Regions from separate parts of the Rhizobium sp. AG855 genome, predicted to be linked through region 2. Evidence: predicted binding sites of a transcription regulator. Region 2 holds the regulator's gene; the other holds the start of a gene.
What was found. Region 2 encodes PhoB, which activates phosphate uptake and scavenging genes when phosphate is short. Its sites were predicted from a motif close to TGTCATNNANCTGTCAT; they were not measured.

Region 1 (5,546 bases), 520 kb from region 2:
AGTGGCCATCATCAGGCCGATTGCGACACAAAACACACGCAACATGGGAACCTCGAATAGCAACAGATTGGGCAAGGAACGCCCGATGCGGGCAATGGTTGCCGACCCTAGGCCGAAAAGCCTGAACAGAGGCTGAATTGCCGGCTCGAGATGACCGTCGCGACCTGAACCCGGCCCTTACCGCCCCTTCATGAAGGCTTCGAAGGCGGCGCGGGCTTCGGCGCTTTTCAGCTGGGCGACGAAGTGGACGAGCTCTTCCTGCATGCGCGTGCGCACCTCATCGGCGCTGCCCTTGATGAGGGCGCGGGCGATCTTCATCGCGGCCGGCGGCTTGGAGGCGAGCGAGGAGGCGATCTTCAGGGTCTCAGTCTCGACCTCTCCCGGGGAGACGACCTTCCAGATGAGACCGGCCTCACGGGCCTGCTCGGCGGAGAAGCCTTCGCTGGCGGCGAGCATGGCAAAGGCGCGCTGGTGGCCCATGATGCGCGGGGCAATGAGGCTGGAGGCAGCTTCCGGGACCAGCGCCAGATCGACAAAGGGGGTCTTGAACAGGCTGCGGTCGGAGGCAACCGTCAGGTCGCAATGCATGTGCAGCGTCGTGCCGATGCCGATCGCCAGACCATCGACGCCTGACACAAGCGGCTTGGTGACTTCGGTGAGCGCCTTCAAGAGGCCGAAGGCGGCGGGTTCGCCGACGGCGCCGGCCATGGCGAAGCCTAAGAAATCGGCCATGTCGTTGCCGGCGGAGAAACAGCCTTCGGTGCCGAGGAAGGCGATCACGCGGATCGTATCGTCTTGCTCGCCCTCCAGCAGACCTGCGGTCAGCTTCTGATACATGGACTGCGTGATGGCGTTCTTCTTGTCCGGGCGGTTGAAGCGCAGGACGAGGACGCCGGGATGGGCTTCTGGGCGGGTGATCTCAATGTGGTCGGTCATTCTTGTCCCTCTTCAATTGTGTCCGTCGCTGCGAAAGGCCCCTCACCCCGCCTCCGCTTCGCTCGGCGCTCCCTCTCCCCGTAAACGGGGCGAGGGGGACCGGAGGCGCTGCGGCCTTCGCTCGTCTCCCCGCTTGCGGGGAGAAGGTGCCGGCAGGTCAGGCGCAATTCCATTGCGCCGGGGATGAGGGGCAATAATGACCGGTTGAAGGATCAGTCACCCCCACCCGCCGCTTTGCGGCGACCTCCCCCCTCAAGGGGGAGGTGGGAGCTTATGCAAACAGCGCGCGTGCCGCTTCCAGGCTCGCGGCACCATTGACCACACGGTCCTTGAGAGCAGCGGTCTCGGCGATCAGGTTTTCTGCGGCGAAGCGGCAGAGCGCCAGGCGGTTGTCGCGGCCGTGGTCCTCGTCCGCCAATGCTCCCTTGGCGAGGTAGACACCCGTCAAGGCGAGGCCGAAGAGGCGCTGGTAGGGCGTGGCACCTGCGAGTGCGGCGGAGGCATTGCCGCTCGCCAGCTGCGAGAGCAGCCATTCGGTGGCGTCTTCGAGGTCGGAGAGGCTGGCGTCCAGACGGGCGGCAGTCTCGCCGAACCCTTCGAGATTGGAGGCGCGCACGGCGTTTACCACCTGCTTCAGCTCGGTGATGTAGCCACGGACATGATTGCCGTTCGACAGCGGCAGCTTGCGGGTGACGAGGTCGGCGGCCTGGATGCCGTTGGTGCCCTCATAGATCGGCGCGATACGGCTGTCGCGCCAGTAGCGGGCGGCACCAGTTTCCTCGATGAAGCCCATGCCGCCATGGGTCTGGATGCCGAGCGAGGCAACGTCGACGCCGGCATCGGTGGCGAAGGACTTGGCAATCGGGGTGAGCAGGGCAGCGCGTTCGGCCCAGTGGCGGGCCTCATCGCCGTCTGCATGATGGCTCATGTCGGTGGCGTGGGCGCAGACATAGCAGATGGCGCGCGAGCCTTGGGTCAGCGCCTTCATGGTTACAAGCATGCGGGCGACATCGGGATGCTCGATGATCGGTGACATGCCCTGTCCGCTCCAGCCTGGGGCCTTCCCTTGCGTGCGGTCCTTGGCGTATTGCACGGCCTTCTGGGTGGCAGCCTCGCAGATGGCGACGCCCTGCATGCCGACGGCGAGGCGGGCATTGTTCATCATGGTGAACATGCAGGCGAGGCCCTTGTTCTCCTCGCCGATCAGCCAGCCGATGGCACCGGCTTCATCACCATACTTGCCGTCGCCATAGATCATGGTGCAGGTCGGCGAGCCATGGATGCCAAGCTTGTGCTCCAGGGAGTGGCAGTGAAGATCGTTGCGGGCGCCGAGCGAGCCGTCATCGTTGACGAGATATTTCGGCACGAGGAAGAGCGAGATGCCGCGCGTGCCGGCCGGTGCATCGGGCAGACGGGCGAGGACGAGATGGATGATGTTCTCGGTGATCTCGTGTTCGCCCCAGGTGATGAAGATCTTCTGGCCGAAGATGCGGTAGGTGCCGTCATCGCGACGTTCTGCGCGGGATTTCATCACGCCAAGATCCGAGCCGGCATGGGGCTCGGTGAGGTTCATCGTGCCGGTCCATTCGCCGGAGACCATCTTCGGCAGATACTTTGCCTTCAGCTCTTCCGAGCCGTGGGCGGTGACGGCATCCACCGCACCCATGGTCAGCGTCGGTCCAAGCGCAAAGCCCATGGAGCCGGAATTCCACATCTCGAGGGCCGCCACATTCAGCATATGCGGGAGCCCCTGCCCGCCGAAATCCTCCGATGCGGTCAGCGAGTTCCAGCCGCCTTCGGCCCAGGCGCGGTAGAGATTATCCCAGCCCTCGGGCACGACGACCTTGCCATCCACCATCCGGGCGCCCTGCTTGTCGCCGATCTCGGCGAGCGGAGCGACCTCGTCTGACGCAAAGCGGCCGGCTTCCGTCAGGATCGCGTCGACGAGATCGTCGCTCAGGTCACCCAGTCTGCCGTCGTCGATGGCTTTCGAGAGGCCTGCGACATGCTTGAGGGTGAACGCGATCTCTTCTACGGGCGCCTTGTACATGACGTGCTCCTCCAACTGGCGTATGCTCGTGGCCACGCCAATTCTCCACCCAGGAGGCGCGGCTCATTCTCTCAAATGGCTAATTGATTTTTACGTAAACGTCAAATCTTTTGGAGGCGCCAGCTCGCCCCATCCGCTGCCGGCCTGCGCCTCCGGATGAAGGCGGGTCAAGGCATAGACAAACTTGCGTGACCGACCACCGCCGCACCGTTCTTGACGGCTCCGGAGTGAAGGCCAAAGGCAAGGCAGTCCAAGCATTTGTCGGGACAATTCCGGCAAAACCGGGCGACTGCCCTTACCCGCGCACGTCGCACGGGATGTTTTCGGACGGAAATTCGTCACATGACTGTTACCCAGGCTGGCTAGTCGGGGGTGGACTTCAACCCAAAGGAGGCACTGCCATGACCGAGACCAACACCAATCATCTCTCCTGGGACGAATGGGACGAGCTGCACAATCCGCCGCCGGCCGTCACCGATTTCGACCGCGTCGTCGAGCGCGCCGTTTCCCGCCGTGGTTTCCTCGGCGGCGTGCTGGCGCTTGGGTCTGCCGCTGCCGCCATGGGCACGCTCGGCAACCTGATGAGCACGACCTCGGCCCAGGCGCAGGACGCCGGCTCGCGTTTCCCGTTCAAGCCGGTGCCTGTCTCCACGGACAACACCGTGCATGTGCCGGAAGGCTATCGCTGGGAGCCGCTCGCCAAGTGGGGCCAGCCGCTGTTCTCGACCGCCTCCGACATCGACCCGATGAATGGTGTGTCGCTGGAGAATTCCGACAAGGTGTTCGGCGAAAACACCGACGGCATGGAGCTGTTCGTGATCGGCAGCGCCCAGGTGATCGCCGTCAACCATGAATATGTGAACAACGAGACCAACCTGCCCCACAATGAAAAGGGCATGCCGAAGAGCCTCGACGACGTAAAGATCCTGCAGCACATGCAGGGCGTGACCGTCATGGAAGTGGCCGAAGGCGAAAAGGGCTGGCAGATCGTCGTCGACAGCAAGTTCAACCGCCGTATTCACCACAATACGCCAATGAAGCTCTCCGGCCCGGCTGCAGGTTCTGATCTTGTGAAAACGGCTGCCGATCCCAATGGCGTCGACTGTCTCGGGACCTTCAACAATTGCGGCGCCGGCAAGACGCCGTGGGGCACCTATCTGACCTGCGAAGAGAATTTCAACGGCTATTTCGGCTCGACCGTCGCCGACTTCAAGCTGCCTGACGACTACAAGCGCTATGGCATCGTGGCCGAGACCCGCTACGGCTATGAACTGTTCGACGAGCGTTTCGACGTATCGAAGAACCCGAACGAGCCGCGTCGCGCCGGTTACGTCGTCGAGATCGATCCGTCGGATGCTTCCTCGACGCCGATCAAGCGCACGGCGCTTGGCCGCATCAAGCATGAGAACGCCGCAGTGGTGGTTGCCCGTGACGGTCGCGTCGTCGTCTATATGGGCGACGACGAGCGGGGCGAGTTCCTCTACAAGTATGTCTCCAACGGCATCTATGTGCCCGGCGGCGACACCTCGACGCTGCTCGACGAAGGCACGCTCTATGTCGCGAAGTTCTCCGACGAGGGCACCGGCGAATGGCTGGCGCTGACGGAAGAGACGACCGGCATGAAGATGGACGAGATCTGCGTCTTCACCCGCCAGGCCGCTTCCAAGGTCGGCGCCACGACCATGGACCGCCCGGAATGGGTCGCCACCAACCCGGTTGCCATCGAAGCCTATTGCTGCCTGACCAACAACAGCAATCGTGCCGTTCTCAAAGACGGCAAGATGAAGACCAATGCCGGCGGCGACGTGATGGCACTCAATGCCGTCAACCCGCGCGAGGCCAATGAATACGGCCAGATCGTGCGCTGGTATCCGGAGAATGACGACCATGCCGATGGCAAGTTCAAGTGGGACCTGTTCCTGATGGCGGGCAATCCCGCCGTGCACAAGGACGGGCCCTATGCCGGTTCGTCGAACATCAACGAAGGCAACATGTTCAACTCGCCTGACGGCATGATGTTCGATTCGACCGGTCTTCTGTGGATCCAGACCGACGGCGAAGATTCGAACGAAGGCGACTTTGCCGGCCAGGGCAACAACCAGATGCTGGCGGGCGACCCGGTCACCGGCCGCATCGAGCGCTTCCTCACGGCACCGAAGGGTGCCGAAGTCACCGGCCAGACCTGGTCGGCCGACAAGCGCACGCATTTCGTCGGCATCCAGCATCCCGATGCGCCGTTCCCGGATGGTGAAGGCAAGCTGCCGCGCTCGACGATCGTTGCGATCAAGAAGAACGACAACGCCCGAATCGGCTGATACCGGGTCAGAGGCAAGGCGGCACTGCCGCCCTGCCCCACCCATAGAACGACAGCACAGCAAACAAGAAGGCCGCCAACCGGAGTTCCGGTGGCGGCCTTTTCTATGGGTGGGCGTTTCGGTCTCTGCTCAGGCGGCGAGGCGCTGGGCGTTGAGCGGGATTTCGACGTCGATCTCAAGGATCGAGACGTCGCCGTCGCGGTCCATCTTGATCTCGACCTTGTCGCGGTCGAATTCGACATGCT
Region 2 (5,546 bases):
CCGTGCCGGCGCTGATCCTGCTGATGCTCTGGCTGACCGTGCAGCATCCGATCATCGATGGCCGGATCAGCGGCATGATCACGGACGCGTCGGTTCCCGAAGGTGGCGCCCACAGCCTTGTCATGGCGGATGTCCGCCGCATCGGCGACGGGCTTGCCGTTCTGCGTGAAACCGAGGCGAAGGCTGGCAGCGACGTCGATATCAAGGCACTGGACGCCGACAATATCCGCAGCCGCCTGGCCGGTGTCGGCATCGCGCTCGGCGCGGATGTCCCAGCCGAAGTCTTCGAGGCCGCCAAGGCTTATCGTGCTGATATCGACTTCAGCCAACTTCTGATGACCATCGCCGTGTTTGCGCTCGCCATCGGTGCCCTGCCGCTTGCCTACATCCGCATCGACCCCGAGCTCCGGGCGCGCAACATCAGCGAGAGCTTCGTCAAGGCGATCCTGATGATCTCCTCGCTGGTGGCGATCATGACCACGGTCGGCATCGTCGGCTCGCTGGTTGTCGAAACCTATGTCTTCTTCACCATCTATCCGGCGCAGGACTTCTTCTTCTCGACGGTCTGGAACCCGCAGTTCCGCGGTGGCTCCGACCTCGGCATCCTGCCGCTGCTCTGGGGTACCTTCTACGTCTCGCTGATCTCGCTGGTTATCGCGGTTCCGATCGGCCTGATGATCGCAGTCTTCCTGTCGGAATATGCAGGCCCGAAGACCCGCAGCATCGTCAAGCCGGCGATCGAAATGCTGGCCGGCATTCCGACCATCGTCTACGGCCTTTTCGCGCTCGTCACGGTCGGTCCCTTCCTGCGCGACTGGCTCGCCCAGCCGCTCGGCCTCGGAAGCTCGTCTTCGTCCGTCCTGACCGCCGGTCTCGTCATGGGCGTGATGATCATCCCCTTCGTCTCGTCGCTGTCGGACGACATCATCAATGCCGTGCCCCAGGCGCTGCGTGACGGTTCCTATGCGCTCGGTTCCACCCAGTCGGAGACGATCAAGCAGGTCGTTCTGCCGGCCGCCCTTCCGGGCATCGTCGGTGCCGTGCTTCTGGCGGCCAGCCGCGCGATCGGGGAAACCATGATCGTCGTGCTCGGGGCCGGTGCCTCGGCCAAGCTCGATCTCAATCCCTTCGAGGCCATGACGACGGTGACCGTCAAGATCGTCAGCCAGCTGACGGGCGACACCGAATTCGCAAGCCCAGAGACCCTGGTCGCCTTCGCGCTCGGCCTCACCCTTTTCGTCATCACGCTCCTTCTGAACGTGATCGCCCTCTACATTGTCCGTAAGTACCGGGAGCAGTACGAATGACCGACCTCACCGCATTCGGAGCCCCCGCAGCAAAGGGGCAGCCCAAGTCTCTCCTGAACCTCGACGAACGCACCCGCAAGCGCAACGCGGCGGAAGCTCGCTTCCGCCTCATCGGCAAGGCTGCCGTTGCATTCGGCATCATCGCGCTCGTCGGTCTGCTCGCCTCGATCTTGTCGAACGGTCTGTCGTCCTTCCAGCAGACCTATATCACGATCGATGTCTATCTCGATCCGGCCAAGCTCGATCCGTCCGGCACCGGTGATCGCGCTGCCATCGCCAAGGTCTCGACCTTCGGCTACACACCGCTGATCGAAAAGGCGCTAGGTGACGCAATCGCCGCCAAGGGGCTGGCCTCAGAAGGCCTGACGCCCAAGACGGTTGGTGAACTGATCTCCAAGGATGGCCCGGCCAACCTGCGCAACTACGTGCTGGCCGATCCGTCGGTCATCGGCAAGACGGTCTCCTTCGACCTGCTCGCCGCCGGCCGCATCGACGGCTACTACAAGGGCCGCGTGACGATGGAGAGCGCCAAGCTCGACCGCAACGTTTCGCCCGAGCAGCTCGTGCTCGCCGACACGCTGAAGCAGGCCGGCATCCTGGTGACCAAGTTCAACTGGGCCTTCTTCACCGCCCCCGATGCATCGGACACCCGTCCGGAAGCGGCCGGCCTCGGCATCGCCGTCATCGGCTCGGCCTATATGATGCTGATCGTGCTGGTCCTGTCGCTGCCGATCGGTGTCGCCACCTCGATCTATCTTGAGGAATTTGCGCCGCAGAACTGGTTTACCGACCTCATCGAAGTGAACATCGCCAACCTGGCGGCCGTTCCCTCCATCGTCTTCGGTATCCTGGGTCTTGCCGTGCTGATCAACTTCATCGGCCTGCCGCAATCGGCACCGGTGGTGGGTGGCCTGGTGCTGACCCTGATGACGCTGCCGACGATCATCATCGCCACCCGTTCGGCGCTGAAGGCGGTCCCGCCCTCGATCCGCGATGCCGCGCTCGGCGTCGGGGCCTCGAAGATGCAGTCGATCTTCCACCACGTGCTGCCGCTCGCCATGCCGGGCATCCTGACCGGCGCGATCATCGGCCTGGCCCGTGCGCTCGGCGAAACCGCACCGCTGCTCCTGATCGGCATGGTCGCCTTCGTCAAGGAATTCCCCTCCGGTCCGCCGGACGGGTTCTTCCAGCCCGCTTCGGCTCTGCCGGTGCAGGTCTACAACTGGACCCAGCGCGGTGACCCGGCTTTCGTGGAGCGCGCCTCCGGCGCCATCATCGTCCTCCTGGTCTTCCTGATCCTGATGAACCTGGTAGCAATCATTCTTCGTCGCCGCTTTGAGCGTCGTTGGTAAGGGGGTGTATGATGATGAACAATCTCTCGACAAAGATGACGACGACGAAAGCGCCAATCATGACTGAATCCAAGATCACCGCACGCGACGTGCAGGTTTACTACGGTGAGAAGCAGGCCCTGCGGGATGTGAACATCGAGATCCGTCCGCGCTCTGTGACCGCCTTCATCGGCCCGTCGGGCTGTGGCAAGTCGACCTTCCTGCGCTGCATCAACCGGATGAACGACACGATCGCGAGCTGCCGCGTCGAGGGCAACATCCTGATCGATGCGGAGAACATCTACGACACCAAGGTCGACCCGGTGCAGCTCCGCGCCAAGGTCGGCATGGTCTTCCAGAAGCCGAACCCGTTCCCGAAGTCGATCTACGAAAACGTCGCCTACGGCCCGCGTATCCACGGTCTGGCCAAGAACAAGGCCGATCTCGACGAGATCGTCTCGACCGCGCTGCAGAAGGCCGGCCTCTGGAACGAAGTCAAGGATCGCCTGGATGCCGCCGGCACCGGTCTGTCCGGTGGTCAGCAGCAGCGCCTGTGCATCGCACGTGCGGTTGCCGTCAGCCCGGAAGTCATCCTGATGGACGAGCCCTGTTCGGCGCTCGACCCGATCGCGACCGCCAAGGTCGAGGAACTGATCCACGAACTGCGCGAGAACTACACGATCGTCATCGTCACGCACTCGATGCAGCAGGCTGCCCGCGTCTCCCAGCGCACGGCCATGTTCCACCTGGGCGAGCTCGTCGAAGAAAACGACACCGACAAGATGTTCACCAACCCGGACGACCAGCGCACGCAGGACTACATCATGGGCCGCTTCGGCTGAGTTTTCTCGGTCACATCAGGCTCTCTTCAACATCAAGGATTAGGCTATGGCTTCCTCACACATCTATTCGGCCTTCGACGAGGAACTGAAATTTCTGATGCGCCGCATCTCCGAGATGGGCGGTCTTGCGGAGCAGATGGTCGCTGAAAGCGTACGTTCGTTGGTCAATTCCGACGCAGCACTCGCCCAGAAGGTCATCTCCGACGACGTCGTCATGGACGCGATGGAAAAGGAAATCGGCGAAAAGGCCGTTGTCACCATCGCCAAGCGCCAGCCGGTCGCATCGGATCTTCGTGAAATCATCGGTGCCCTTCGCATCGCCGCCGACCTTGAGCGCGTCGGCGATCTCGGCAAGAGCAATTCGAAGCGTGTCGTTGCCATCCAGGCAACGGGCGTGCCGCGCAAGCTCGCCCGTGGCCTCGAACATCTCTCCGACCTGGCACTCGCCCAGCTCAAGGAAGTGCTCGACGTCTACACGACTCGCTCTGCCGAGAAGGCGAAGTCGATCCGTGACCGCGACGAGGAGATCGATGCGATCTACACCTCGCTGTTCCGCGAACTGTTGACCTACATGATGGAAGATCCGCGCAACATCACCAGCTGCACGCATCTTCTGTTCTGCGCCAAGAACATCGAGCGCATCGGCGACCACGCAACGAACATCGCCGAGACGATCTATTACATGACCACCGGTGCGGTTCCCGAAGGCGAACGCCCGAAGGAAGACCTGACGTCTTCCGTCGGCGCGATCAACGAATGAGCCGTGGCCGCAGCGAGGTAATGGTTTGATGCAGCCGAAAATTGCCGTCGTCGAAGACGAGGAGGCGCTGAGCGTGCTCCTGCGTTACAATCTGGAGTCGGAAGGATACGAGGTCGAGACGATCTTGCGCGGCGACGAGGCCGAGATCCGTCTGCAGGAACGGGTGCCGGACCTGCTGATCCTCGACTGGATGCTCCCGGGCGTTTCCGGCATCGAGCTCTGCCGGCGCCTGCGCGTTCGTCCGGAGACCGAGCGCCTGCCGATCATCATGCTGACGGCGCGTGGCGAGGAAAGCGAGCGGGTACGCGGTCTGGCGACGGGTGCGGACGACTATGTCGTCAAGCCGTTCTCGACGCCGGAACTGATGGCCCGTGTCAAGGCGATGCTGCGACGGGCAAAGCCCGAAGTGCTGTCGAGCGTCCTGCGTTGCGGCGACATCGAGCTTGATCGCGAAACCCATCGCGTTCATCGCAAGAGCCGCGAAGTTCGCCTCGGCCCGACCGAGTTCCGCCTTCTCGAGTTCCTCATGACATCGCCCGGTCGCGTCTTCTCTCGCTCGCAGCTGCTGGATGGCGTCTGGGGCCACGATATCTATGTCGATGAACGCACCGTCGACGTGCATGTCGGGCGTCTGCGCAAGGCTCTGAACTTCTCCAACATGCAGGATGTCATCCGCACCGTTCGCGGCGCGGGCTACTCCATGGAAGCATGATTTGCCCGGAAGGATATGTGTTCGGAGGGCTCCCACCGGCTGAGACATCAGGGCTTTGCGAATAAAGTGCTGTTTGATCAGCGCGTTGCGAAACGTTCGCGGTAAAAAGAGGGCGTGATACTCAACCGCTTCTGGAAAACCCTGTGAAGCGTATCCAAGCTGCCGAAACCGGATCGTTCTGCAATTCGTGCAAGCGGCCAATCCGAGCTTTCCAGCAGTAGCTTCGCTCGATCGATCCGGATGGTTTCGACGAACTGCGCAGGCGTCGTTCCGGTCTGCTTGCGGAAGGCGCGCGAAAAGCTGCGTTCGCTCATTCCGCATCGCGCCGCGAGGGCCGGGCCCGAGAAGTCGCCAACCGGATTCCCGATGATATCGTGGAGGAGCGATCGCAAGCGAGGCGCCACGTCGCTTTGGATGGCAAGGCTGCTGCTGAACTGCGACTGCCCTCCTGGGCGCCGCATGAAAAGAACCATCTGACGGGCCACAGCCAGAGCAACTTTGTGGCCGAAATCGGCTTCGATCATCGACAGCGAAAGGTCGATGCCTGCGGTGATGCCTGCTGATGTGAAAACGGGCGGATCCGCGACGAAGATT

Region 1: the regulator PhoB is predicted to act here: its motif matches at 3,323-3,339, upstream of DFO46_RS13310 (PhoX family phosphatase).

The regions. Positions count from the first base shown of each region.
Region 1 is NZ_RAQG01000003.1:2,669,777-2,675,322, forward strand. It holds gene DFO46_RS13295 (hypothetical protein) at 1-45, opposite strand, end outside; gene DFO46_RS13300 (crotonase/enoyl-CoA hydratase family protein) at 178-936, opposite strand; gene DFO46_RS13305 (acyl-CoA dehydrogenase) at 1,208-2,986, opposite strand; gene DFO46_RS13310 (PhoX family phosphatase) at 3,388-5,301, shown strand; gene minE (cell division topological specificity factor MinE) at 5,431-5,546, opposite strand, start outside.
Region 2 is NZ_RAQG01000003.1:3,186,420-3,191,965, reverse strand. It holds gene pstC (phosphate ABC transporter permease subunit PstC) at 1-1,307, shown strand, start outside; gene pstA (phosphate ABC transporter permease PstA) at 1,304-2,659, shown strand; gene pstB (phosphate ABC transporter ATP-binding protein PstB) at 2,719-3,480, shown strand; gene phoU (phosphate signaling complex protein PhoU) at 3,527-4,240, shown strand; gene phoB (phosphate regulon transcriptional regulator PhoB) at 4,269-4,952, shown strand; gene DFO46_RS15670 (helix-turn-helix domain-containing protein) at 5,030-5,546, opposite strand, start outside.